3 regions of the Mesorhizobium sp. M0189 genome follow, and region 3 is predicted to be linked to each of the others. Evidence: predicted binding sites of a transcription regulator. Region 3 holds the regulator's gene; each other region holds the start of a gene.
What was found. Region 3 encodes PhoB, which activates phosphate uptake and scavenging genes when phosphate is short. Its sites were predicted from a motif close to TGTCATNNANCTGTCAT; they were not measured.
Positions count from the first base shown of each region.

Region 1: the regulator PhoB is predicted to act here: its motif matches at 2,079-2,095, upstream of ugpB (sn-glycerol-3-phosphate ABC transporter substrate-binding protein UgpB).
Region 2: the regulator PhoB is predicted to act here: its motif matches at 1,756-1,772, upstream of NKJ09_RS12030 (LTA synthase family protein).

Region 1 covers NZ_JAMYSW010000012.1:76,591-80,874, forward strand. The annotation lists gene NKJ09_RS21110 (bifunctional diguanylate cyclase/phosphodiesterase) at 1-1,864, opposite strand, end outside; gene ugpB (sn-glycerol-3-phosphate ABC transporter substrate-binding protein UgpB) at 2,158-3,468, shown strand; gene ugpA (sn-glycerol-3-phosphate ABC transporter permease UgpA) at 3,654-4,284, shown strand, end outside.
Region 2 covers NZ_JAMYSW010000005.1:205,837-210,120, reverse strand. The annotation lists gene NKJ09_RS12030 (LTA synthase family protein) at 1-1,715, opposite strand, end outside; gene fabD (ACP S-malonyltransferase) at 1,962-2,927, shown strand; gene fabG (3-oxoacyl-[acyl-carrier-protein] reductase) at 2,988-3,725, shown strand; gene NKJ09_RS12015 (acyl carrier protein) at 3,913-4,149, shown strand; gene fabF (beta-ketoacyl-ACP synthase II) at 4,184-4,284, shown strand, end outside.
Region 3 covers NZ_JAMYSW010000003.1:435,896-440,179, reverse strand. The annotation lists gene xylF (D-xylose ABC transporter substrate-binding protein) at 1-545, opposite strand, end outside; gene NKJ09_RS07940 (ROK family protein) at 832-2,076, shown strand; gene phoB (phosphate regulon transcriptional regulator PhoB) at 2,086-2,775, opposite strand; gene phoU (phosphate signaling complex protein PhoU) at 2,792-3,499, opposite strand; gene pstB (phosphate ABC transporter ATP-binding protein PstB) at 3,532-4,284, opposite strand, start outside.

The DNA.
Region 1 (4,284 bases), on a different contig from region 3:
GCGGATTCGTCCAGCGAACAGCATCGTTACAAGCCGTCGTCAGCACCCAGTCGCCGATCTGCGCGATGGCGCCACTGTCCTCGGCCACGGGGATGAAAACGGCCGGGGAAATGTCGCCCCGCTCCGGATGCTGCCAACGGACCAGGGCTTCGAAGCCGATCATCTTGCCGCTGCGGATTTCCTTCTGCGGCTGGTAGACGAGGTGGAACTCCTTGCGGGCGATCGCCTGGCGCAGTTCATGCTCCATCACGCGCTTGTCGCGGGCCGCGGTGCCCATGGCTATCTCGAAAAAACGATACGTGTCCCTGCCCTCGGTCTTGGCGCGATGGAGTGCCGTGTCGGCATGGCCGATCAGGCCGGCCTGATCTTCGGCATCCAGCGGAAAGAAGGCGATGCCGATGCTGGCCGAAACAAGGCCGGAGCCGACTGAAACCCTGTTTTCCTCCCGGATCGCCGCCAGCAAGTCCTCGGCTATGAGGCCTGCGGCCAGGGGGTCGGGGAGGTTCGGAGCTAAGACGGCAAACTCGTCGCCGCCGAGACGCGCGAGCATCTGTCCGTGGCGCGGAATGCCGGAAATGCAGTGCGCCAGCTTCTGCAGCATGGCGTCACCGGCGCTGTGGCCGTAGAGGTCGTTGACTTGCTTGAATCGGTCGAGGTCAAGCAGCAGGAGCGCCAGATATCCATCCTTGCTGCCACGCTCCATCGAAGCGATTTCTGCTTCGAGCCGGGAAGAAAAGCTCCGCCGATTGGCAAGCCCGGTAAGTGGATCGAAATGCGCGAGACGGAGGATCTCTTCTTCCGCCTTCTTGCGCTCACGGATGTCGCGAACGGCAAGCACCGTATGAGGCCTGCCGCAGTAGGCGATCTTCCTGGCGATCAGCTCGACAGGAATTCTCGTGCCGTCGCTGCCCCTCAATTTCGTTTCTTGTGCCTGTTCGCCGAAGCCGGATACATCGGCTGCGCTCTGTCCATCGAACAGCTCGCCGAGTTGCATCGTGTTCAGGGTGGCTGTCGCCGTGCCCGTCAGTTTCGCCATGCTGTCATTGGCGCTGACTATGCGTGTGCCATCGCAAACGATCAGCCCTTCGACCGCGGCATTGGCGAGATCGTGCATGCGATCGGCCTCGAGCCTCTGCCGGCGAAAGCGCAGGTCGATCCACAGCGCGGCGCCTGACAGCACAAGGATTACCAGGCTGGCGACCGCTGCGGCAAAGGCCTGGGAAATGGGCTCGATGGAATGTTCGGATATTTCAATCGAGGAATCCGGAATGATCGACACCGCGCCCATCGCGATGAAATGCAAGCTGCAAATCGCCAGCGTCAAAAGCGCGGCGCCACCAAGTGTTGCGAGCGCGGACGGGCGGCGCAAGACGACAAGGAGCGCCATTGCCGCGAGCGTCCCGCCGGCCAGAAGCGATATCGCGACAAGGAGCAGGTTCCATACGATCCGGCCCTCGACCTCGAACGCCGCCATGCCGATGTAGTGCATCGTCGCGATGGCACCACCGAGAATGGCACCGCCGACGAGGAAATGGTCGATGCCGCGGCGCAAGGTGGCAACCCACATCCCAAGCGCGGTCAGGATGACGGCGGCGGCAAGCGAAAAGGCGGATAATCCCGGATTGTATGCGTTTGGTATTCCCGGCGTAAACGCAGTCATGGCGATGAAATGCGTCGCCCATATGCCGAACCCGGTCGAAGTTGCGGCGATCATTAGCCAGACAAGCCGGTTTCGGTTGGTCGATCGGCCGACGTGCTTAAGGAGATTTACTGCAGAGAAGCAAGAAATGCCGCAGACGAGGGCGGCAAGTGCGACCAGTCTCAGGTCGTGCTGACTTACAATACAATTATAGACCGTCAGCATCCTGGGTTCACTCGGTCTGCCAAATAACAGGGGAGGTGTGACTGATTAGCTCTTGGAGATTTTAACGAATGGTTAACCCGCGGGCCATGAGGCGGGCCTTTTCGGGGGAAAACCGATGCGCTCCGCCGAGAAGGCGGTGATGTAGTTCCTGGCGACGCTTTCGGTAGCGAGCGCACTTTAGCCGGAAGCGATGTTCATTGACCCGCAACAAAACCGTTGTCCGATTGTCATCAGCGCCACATATTGGCTTTGCGAGAGTGCCCCTTTCGCCAATGACAAACGGGAGATGAAACATGAAGTTCTTCGGCTTCGCGGCCGGTGTTGCCGCCACCTTGACCCTGCTTTCCACCACCTCCGCCTTCGCCGTCACGCAGATCAGCTGGTGGCACGCCATGACCGGCGCCAACGCCGAGGTCGTCGCCAAGATCTCCAAGGATTTCAACGCCAGCCAGAGCGACTATGAGCTCGTTCCGGTGTTCAAGGGCACCTATCCGGAGACGCTGAATGCCGGCATCGCCGCTTTCCGCGCCGGCCAGGCGCCCGATATCCTCCAGGTGTTCGACGTCGGCACCGGCGTGATGATGGCGGCCGAGGGTGCGATCAAGCCGGCGGCCGATGTGCTGACCAGTGCCGGGATGACCTTTGACAAGAGCCAGTATCTGCCCGGCATCGTCGGCTATTATTCGAAGCCGGACGGCACCATGCTGTCGTTCCCTTACAACTCCTCGTCGCCGATCCTCTACTACAACAAGGACATTTTCCAGAAGGCGGGCCTCGACGTGAACAGCCCGCCCCAGACCTGGAACGAGGTGTGGGAAGCTGCCAGGAAGATCAAGACGAGCGGCGCCGCCCCTTGCGGCTATACCTCGACCTGGCTGACCTGGATCCATCTGGAGAATTTCGCGGCGTGGAATGACGTGCCTTGGGCCACTCGGCAGAACGGCCTGGCCGGCGGCGATGTCGAACTCAAGATCAATGCGCCGATTTTCGTCAACCACTTCCAGGCACTCGCGGACCTGGCCAAGGACGGCACGTTCAAGTATGGCGGGCGCACCTCCGAAGCCAAGCAGATATTCCTCGCCGGCGAATGCGGCATCTTCACCGAATCGTCGGGCGGCCTCGGCGATATCGTCAAGTCCGGCATGAACTATGGCATCGGCCAGCTTCCCTACGATAGCGACGCCAAGGGCGCACCACAGAACACCACGCCGGGCGGTGCCAGCCTGTGGGTGTTCGGCAACAAGTCGGACGAGGAATATAAGGGTGTTGCCGCCTTCTTTGCCTATCTGTCCAAGACCGATGTGCAGGAATATCTGCACCAGAAGTCGGGATACCTGCCTGTGACGCTCGCCGCGTATGAGGCGACCAAGAAATCAGGCTTCTATGACAAAAACCCCGGCCGCGAGACACCCATCCTGCAGATGACGGGCAAGGCGCCGACCGACAACTCGAAGGGCGTGCGCCTGCCGAATCTGCCGCAGGTGCGTGATATTCAGAATGAGGAGTTGGAGAAGCTGCTGGCCGGCCAGCAAACCGCCCAGCAGGCGCTCGACAATGCGGTCACACGCGGCAACGCCGCGATCAAGGAAGCGCTGGAGAACTGACGAGATTATCTCGGTTAAAGCGCGTCGCGTTTGAATGGCCACATGCGACGCGCTTTAAGCTCTTGTTCTTATGCATGTCGTTATCTCAAAACCGCTGCGCACTTTTGGGCGACATGCATTAGTCGGTTGGAATATCGCCCACGCGAGCTCGCGTGGGCGATACCTGGATAGCGAGGGAAATCAGCTTGTCTCCACGCGTCGTATTTCCCAACAAGATCCTGCCGTACCTGCTGGTGGCGCCACAACTCGCCATCACCCTGGTTTTCTTCTACTGGCCGGCCGGTCAGGCGCTTTACCAGTCGATGCTCAGGCAAGACCCGTTCGGGCTGAAGAGCAGGTTTGTCTGGTTTGCCAATTTCCGGAAGGTGCTGGCCGATCCGGCCTACCTCAACTCGATCAAGGTCACCGTGGTGTTCTCGCTTGCGACCGCGATCGTTGCCATGGTTGTGGCCCTGCTGCTCGCGGTCATGGCCGAGAAGGCCGTGCGCGGCAAAGGCCTCTACCGCACACTGTTGATATGGCCTTATGCCGTCGCGCCGGCGATTGCCGGCATGCTGTGGCTTTTCTTGTTCAATCCTTCGATCGGCTCGTTGGCCTATTTGCTGAGAAGCCTCGGCATCGCATGGGACCCGCTGCTCAACGGCACCCACGCCATGATCCTGCTGGTGTCGGCGGCTGCCTGGAAGCAGATCAGTTACAATTTCCTGTTCTTCGTCGCCGGCCTGCAGGCGGTGCCGAAAACGCTGATCGAGGCGGCGGCCATGGATGGCGCCGGCGAGACCAAGCGCTTCTGGACCATCGTCTTCCCGCTGCTTG
Region 2 (4,284 bases), on a different contig from region 3:
CCGAGGAAGCCGGTATAATAGGGATGACTGATGCCGGCAGTCTTCAGGATATGGTAGGGCAGGAAGGCTGGGCTGACGGCGCCGAGATCCTCGGCCGGGCCGCTGCGGTTCGACCAGACGATCAGCGGCGTCTGGTGATGCAGCAGCATCTGGTCGGCCGCCTCCTTGCGCGGCGCGACATTGTCCTTCATGAAACCGGTCTCGACGTAGACCGGCCCAAGCGGCGGCAGATGGTCGCCGAAGAAGGCGATGACCGTCGGCCGCTGGCGTTTCTTCGCCCATTCGATCAGCCGCTCGAGGCCGCGGTCCGCGTCGGAAGAGCCTTCGGCGTAGCTCAACAGCGATTCACGCGCCCATTGGCTGATCGGCGCCTGCACCTTATGGGTCGGATTGTTATAGCGATACGGCTCATACGGCCCGTGGTTCTGCAGGCTGACGGCGAAAAAGAACACCGGCTCGGCGCTGGTATCGGCCTCGTGGATGATCTCGTCGGTCATCGCCGCGTCCGACGCGAGCGGTCCGCGTTTTTGCATGGGCGGCAACGTCTCCTCGGACTTGAAGTCGTTGAAGCCGAAATCGGCATAGACGGCTCCCCGGTTCCAGAACCAGTTGGTGCCGGGGTGGATGGCGCGTGCCCGATAGCCCTGACTTTTCAGGAAGGTCGCCAGTGACGGGGTCGGTGTCCGCACATATTGCTGGTAAGGAATACTGCCCGCCGGCAGGAAGGCGTTGGAAAAGCCGGTCAGGGCCTCGAACTCGATGTTGGCCGTCATGCCGCCGAATTCGGGCGAGAACATGTAGCCCGTGCGCAGTGCCCGCACATTGGGGATAGGGTCGGGCGTGATGGTGACGCCGGGCAGCTTGGTCGGATCCCAGAAGGATTCGCTCATGACGACGATGATGTCGGGCTTCTCGGCGGGTACCGAGACCGTCACCTGCGGTTTGCCGATCGCTTCGATCGCCTTGCCGGAATAGCCGGGCGGCGCCGAGACATGGGCCATCGGGACGTTCAGCGCGAATGCGAGCGCAAAACCGTTCGAGGCATAGTTTTCCTTCTGGTCCCACATGATCGGGATGATCTGCAGCCGGTCGCGCGTCCATGAGAAAGTGGCATAGTCCATGATGGAGACGAAGAAGGCGATCAGCGGCACTGTCAGCGTCAGCCGGGCAAGGCGGCCCTTGTGGCTGAGCGCCGGAACGCGGCGGCGCCATAGCCGCCAGCCATAGACGAGAAGCGACAGCCCGCCGACGATGCCGATCGCCAGGGCAATGGCGGTTCCCGGGCGATCGCGTACCAGGAGCGGCATCAGCGCCACGATCTGCCGAGAATAGAGGAAATCGGTCGGATAGAGCGGATCGCCGAGATAGAGCGACTTCTGGTGGCCGACGAACGCCAGCGACAACGTCAGCGGCGCGAGGATCATCAGGCTCTGATGGCTGCGGCCGAGCACGGCGTCGAGCCCTATGAGGATCAACGCAAAAATGATGATTGTGGTCCAGCCGGGTTTGAAGGGCTGCAGAAAGAAGTCGATGGTGCCGGCAAAGTTGCCGCGCACGATCAATTCGATAGCGAACACCAGGATGGCCGCGGCCAACAGGCTGATGAAGCCATAGCGGATGACAGGCCATTTGCGCCCTGGCAGATAGCCGGTGGCCGGATCGCCTTCGAGAAACTGTGGCGCGGCCTCGGCTGCGCTCTTCTTGGTCTTTGCCACTGCAATAGTTCCCCGGCCCGCAACAAAAGCGTCACTCGACTGTCATCGAACTGTCACGCAAAGCTAGCGCCTGTGGCGGAAATAAGAAGAGCCAGCAAACAAATCGTGAGCGGTTTTCATCATGAGTGATCGCCAAAAAGCCTGCCGAAACAGGCACTCGGCCGACGTTGCGCGGTCAAGGTTGGACTTGACTTGGCCGCACGCCTTGCGTCACAGGCAACGAGAACCAGCAGCTGGGAGCCGCCGATGGCCATCGCATTCACCTTTCCGGGGCAGGGCAGCCAGGCTGTCGGCATGGGCAAGGACCTTGCCGATACCTTTGTTGAATCGCGGCGGATCTTCGAGGAAGTCGATGATGCGCTCGGCGAAAATCTATCGAAGCTTATCTGGGAAGGCCCGGAAGAGACGCTGACGCTGACCGCCAATGCCCAGCCGGCGCTGATGGCGGTGTCGCTTGCCGCAATCCGGGCGTTGGAGGCGCGCGGCTTCTCCCTGAAAGGCAAGGTCACCTATGTCGCCGGCCACTCGCTTGGCGAATATTCGGCACTTGCGGCCGCCGGTTTCGTTTCGGTCGCCGACGCCGCCCGGCTGTTGCGCATCCGGGGTAACGCCATGCAGGCGGCGGTACCGGCCGGCGAGGGCGCCATGGCGGCGATCATCGGGCTGGAACAAGCCGACGTCGAAGCCGCCTGCGCAGAGGCTGCCCAAGGCGCGGCCAAAGATCCCGCGCAAGCCTTGGTTTGCCAGATCGCCAATGATAATGGCGGCGGCCAGTTGGTAATCTCCGGCGCCAGGTCGGCGGTCGAACTGGCGGCGAAGCTATGCACGAAGAAGGGCGCCAAGCGGGCGCTCATGCTGCAGGTTTCGGCGCCCTTCCATTCGGCATTGATGAAGCCGGCGGCCGAGATCATGCGGGAGGCACTGGCCGCCGTGACGAAGAGTGCACCGGCCGTGCCGCTGGTCTCCAATGTTACGGTGACCCCGACGAGCGATCCCGACGAGATCGCCCGCCGCCTCGTCGAACAGGTGATCGGGCGCGTGCGCTGGCGCGAAACGGTGGAGTGGTTCGGCGCGAATGGCGTTGCGACGCTATATGAAGTAGGCGCCGGCAAGGTTCTGTCGGGGCTGGCGCGGCGCATTAACCGCGATATTGCCACCAGTGCAATCGGATCCGCGGCGGATGTCGAGGCGGCGCTGGCGGCGCTTGCATAATCAACTGGCGATTTGACCCCGCTCCGTGCGAAGGGTGTTCGCTCAGATCAGGAGACAAAAATGTTCGAATTGACCGGCCGCAAGGCGCTCGTCACCGGCGCATCGGGGGGCATCGGCGAGGCGATCGCCCGCGTGCTGCATGGCCAGGGCGCCATCGTCGGCCTGCACGGCACGCGTATCGAGAAACTGGAGGCGCTGGCCGCCGAACTGGGCGACCGGGTCAAGCTGTTTCCGGCCAATCTTTCCAATCGCGACGAGGTCAAGGCGCTTGGCCAGAAGGCGGAGGCCGATCTCGAAGGCGTCGACATCCTCGTCAACAATGCCGGCATCACGAAGGACGGGTTGTTCGTACGCATGGCTGATGCCGACTGGGATAGCGTGATCGAGGTCAACTTGACCGCCGTGTTCCGGCTGACCCGCGAGCTTACCCATCCGATGATGCGGCGCCGCCATGGCCGCATCATCAACATCACTTCAGTGGTCGGCGTCACCGGCAATCCCGGCCAGGCCAATTATTGCGCCTCCAAAGCCGGTATGATCGGCTTTTCCAAATCGCTGGCGCAGGAGATCGCCACCCGCAATATAACCGTCAACTGCGTCGCCCCGGGCTTCATCGAATCGGCGATGACCGACAAGCTCAACGACAAGCAGAAAGAGGCGATCATGGCGGCGATCCCGACGCGGCGCATGGGCACGGGCGCCGAAGTCGCCTCTGCCGTCGCCTACCTCGCTTCCAATGAGGCGGCCTACGTCACCGGCCAGACCGTTCATGTCAATGGCGGCATGGCAATGATCTAACACTTGGGAAAACGCTTCATTCCGTCTTGGATGCACGGGATTTTTCGTGTAATGCCGCCCGCAACCCGGCGGTTCGGGCAAAAATCGGTCCTGTTCCGCTGCGTTTCCGGCAGGACCATCTTTCAGCTTGATTAGCGGCATTCTGCCCGCTAACGAAGACAGACAACCAAAAGACGAGGATGCCCAAATGAGTGACACCGCAGAGCGCGTCAAGAAGATTGTCATCGAGCACCTTGGCGTCGATGCCGACAAGGTGACGGAGCAGGCGAGCTTCATCGATGATCTGGGCGCGGACAGCCTCGACACGGTCGAACTTGTCATGGCGTTCGAAGAAGAGTTCGGCGTCGAAATCCCCGACGATGCGGCCGAGACCATCCTGACTGTTGGCGATGCGGTGAAATACATCGACAAGGCCTCCGCCTGACGCTATTTGCAGTCATCACCGGGGAGGACCTGCGATGAGGCGTGTCGTCGTCACGGGCCTTGGGCTGCTTTCGCCGTTCGGCATGGGCTTCGAGCACAGCTGGAAGGAGCTTCTGACCGGCCGCAGTGCAGCCAA
Region 3 (4,284 bases):
TTGATCTTGCCGCTGTCGATGGCGTCCTTCAGCACTTCCATCGAACCGGCAAAAAGGAAATCGGCATTCGGATCGGCGCCCGAGCCCTTGATGAAGACATAGTTGCCTTCCGGCTTCACCTTGAACACGTCGCGGGCCTGCATGCGGCCGACTTCCTTGTTGTCGAAGGTCAGGTAAAAGACGTCCTTGTTCTCGATCAGCCGGTCGTAGCCGACAACCGGAATACCTTCGTCCAGCGCCTTTTGCACGGCCGGCCCTATCGCCGAGGCGTCCTGCGCCAGGATGATCAGTGCGTTGGCGCCCTGCGAGATCAGGCTCTCGACGTCGGTGAGCTGCTTGCCCGGATTGGACTGTGCGTCGGCGGAGATATACTTGTCGCCGGCAGCCTCGATGGCCGCCTTCATTGCGGCTTCGTCGGTCTTCCAGCGCTCTTCCTGGAAGTTCGACCAGGAAACGCCGATGACCTTGTCTTTAGCCTGCGCCACCGACGCAAGCGCCAGCGTCATGGCGACACCCGCCAGAATGGCGGTCGTGAATTTCTTCATCATATCCTCCCTGCGCCGCGTACGGCGTGACCAATTGGCCCCAAAGGCCAGCTTAGAGGCGCTAATTTTTTCGAGCCTCGAAAAAATACTGGCCCGATCTCCCGCTGCTGTCAACATCGATTCTGATGGATTTTGATGTTGCTGCGACTTTTTTCGAGCTTCGGAATAAACGATGACAGCGCCACCTGCATCTGACACTATTTGCCTCATCCGACACTATTTGTCGGCATTACCGACGGCTTCCGGTTCATGAGCGGCCGCGGCAAACCGGGAGGAAAGCAAAACGATGTCGGTCGGAATCCGCCATGACGATTTGCGCCGGCGCAACCGGGCGATGGTGATCTCGGCCGTGCGCCGGGCCGGCCAGCCATCGCGTACGGAGATCGCCGCAACCACCGGCCTCAGCCATTCGACCATATCGGCGATCTCCTCCGACCTGATACGGGAAGGCATCCTCGCCGAGAGCAAGGCAAGCGAACCCGTTTCGTTGAAACGCGGTCGTCCGCAGGTCGGCCTCGCCCTCAATCCGGAAGCGGCGGCGGTGCTGACCGTGGTGTTGTCGCTGAATTTCCTGTCGGCCGCCATCATCGACTATGCGGGGCAGGTGGTCGCCGAGGAACAGCGCCGGCTGGACACGCTGACCATGCCGCGCGACGAACTGATCCGCGAATGCATGGCCATCGTCCGGCGCCGGCTGGACGATCCAGATCTTGACGTCCGCAGTGTCGCCCGCATCGCCCTGGCGATTCAGGGAATTACCGACTCCCCTGCACGCGCCATGCTGTGGTCGCCGATCACGCCCCAGACGGACATCGCCTTTGCCGACATGCTGGAAGATGAATTCGGCATCCCGGCCACGGTGGAGAACGACTGCAATATGATGGCGGTGGCTTTGCGCTGGCGCGATCCGGATCGCTATCGCGACGACTTCATCGCCATCCTGCTTTCGCACGGCATCGGCATGGGGCTGGTGTTGAAGGGCGAGCTGTTCACCGGCACGCATTCCTCGGGCGGCGAGTTTGGCCACATGATCCATCGTCCGGGCGGCGCGCTCTGCCGTTGCGGGCGGCGCGGCTGCATCGAGGCCTATGCCGGCAATTACGCCATCTGGCGCAACGCCACGCAGATGAGCGAAGACAGCCAACCGGTCGCCGACGTCAGCGACGCCGACATGCGCGCGCTGGCGGTTCGGGCGCGCGAGAAGGACGGGCCGGAACGCGAAGCCTACCGCAAGGCCGGCGAAGCGCTGGGTTTCGGTCTCGGCTCGCTGTTCGCGCTGATCGATCCGGCACCGGTCGCAATGGTCGGCGCCAGTGCCGCCGCCTTTGATCTGATCGAGCCGGCCTTGCGGAAGGCCATCGCCCAGACCGCCGGCGGCCAGCATTCGGGCTCGATCTCCTTCGATACCGAGCCGAACGAATTGCCGCTGATCCGCGAAGGCTGTGCAATGCGGGCGTTAAGCTTCGTCGACCAGCAGATTTTCGCGCCGGGCGCGCAAATGAGGCCCGGCGTCAGAAAGAACGTAGCCTGACTGGGCGGGTCAATCTTCCCTGATCGCGTAGCCGGCACCGCGGATGGTGCGGATGACATCAGGCATGCGGCCGTTGTTGACGGCTTTGCGCAGCCGCCCGACATGCACGTCGACGGTGCGTTCGTCGATATAGATCGTCTCGCCCCAGACATTATCGAGTAACTGGCTGCGCGAGAAGACGCGGCCCGGATGCCGCATCATGAATTCGAGCAGCCGGAATTCGGTCGGCCCGAGCCGGATCTCGGTCTTCTTGCGATACACCCTGTGCGATTCGCGATCGAGCACGATGTCGCCGACCTTCAGCACGCTGGACAGCACTTCCGGCTTGGCGCGGCGCAGCAGCGCCTTGACCCTGGCCATGAATTCCGGTGTCGAAAACGGTTTGACCAGATAGTCGTCGGCGCCGGTCGAAAGACCGCGTACCCGGTCGCTCTCCTCGCCGCGCGCGGTCAGCATGATGATCGGCAGCCGTTCGGTTTCGGGGCGCACCCGCAACCGGCGGCAGAGCTCGATGCCGGAAACCGCTGGTATCATCCAGTCGAGCACCAGAAGATCGGGCACATTCTCCTGCAAACGGATCTCGGCTTCGTCGCCGCGTGTCACCACCTCGACCTGGTAGCCTTCGGATTCGAGATTGTAGCGGAGCAGCACACCCAACGGCTCCTCGTCCTCCACCACCATTATGCGTGGTGCGATCATCGGCTGGGCACCCCCATCATGTCGCCGGTGCGGACATTGTCGTTTCGTCTTGCTTCGGACGATTGACCGGCAATTGCTCGCCGGTCAGCACATAATACGCATTTTCGGCGATGTTGGTGACATGGTCGCCGATCCGCTCCAGATTCTTGGCGCAGAACAGCAGATGCGTGCAAGCGGTGATGTTGCGCGGGTCTTCCATCATGTAGGTCAACAGTTCGCGGAACACCGACGTATATTTGACGTCGATGCGCTCGTCGGCGGCGCGTAGCTTGGCCAACGCGGCCGCATCGCCTGCAGCATACTCCTCGATGACGCCCTGCACCTGGATGAGCACCAGCTGCGCCATCGCATCGATGGAATGCGATAGGTCGCGCGGTGTGACGCTAAGGCCGACCGCACTCACACGCTTGGCGATATTCTTGGCAAGGTCGCCGATGCGTTCGAGATCGCCGGCCATGCGGATCGCCCCGACGACATGGCGCAGATCGTGGGCCATCGGCTGGCGCTTGGCGATCAGGGTGATGGCGCGGTCGTCCAGTTCGCGTTGACGCGCATCCATGATGGCATCGTCGGAAACGACGCGTTGCGCCAGCACGTTGTCAGAATTCAACAGGGCCTTGGTCGCCCCGCCGACCATCGAACCGGCGAGGTCGGCCATGTCGCGGATCAGCTTGCTGATCTGCTCGAGATCCTCGTCGAAAGAAGCGACTGTGTGTTCGCCCATGGTCCTGTCCTTATATGCATGATCGGAACGGCTCAGCCGAAGCGGCCGGTGATGTAATCCTGCGTGCGCTTCTCGCGGGGCGACGTAAAGATCTTCTCGGTCCGGTCGAACTCGACCAGTTCACCCAGATACATGAAGGCGGTCTGGCGCGACACGCGCGCCGCCTGCTGCATGTTGTGGGTGACGATGACGATCGTGTAATCGGCTTGCAACTCGTCTATCAGCTCCTCGATCTTGGCGGTCGACAGCGGGTCGAGTGCCGAAGCCGGCTCGTCGAGCAGAATGACTTCCGGCTTCACCGCCACGGTGCGGGCAATGCAAAGCCGCTGCTGCTGGCCGCCTGACAGGCTCAAGCCGCTGGCGTTGAGCTTGTCCTTGACCTCGCCCCACAGCGCGGCCCGCTTCAACGCTTGTTCGACGCGGCCGTCCATTTCGGACTTGCCGAGATTCTCATAGAGCCTGACCCCGAAGGCGATGTTCTCGTAGATCGACATAGGGAACGGCGTCGGCTTCTGGAACACCATGCCGATCTTGGTCCTCAGGAGATTGAGATCCTGCGAGCGGTCGAGAATGTTCTTGCCGTCGAGCAGCACCTGGCCCTCGGCTGTCTGCTTCGGGTAGAGTTCGTAGATGCGGTTGAACACACGCAGCAGCGTCGATTTCCCGCAGCCCGAAGGGCCGATGAAGGCAGTGACGCTGCGCTCGGGCAGCGACAAGGTGATGTCCTTCAACGCCTTGCTCTGGCCGTAGTAGAAGTTGAGGTTCTTGACCTCGATCTTCGTCTT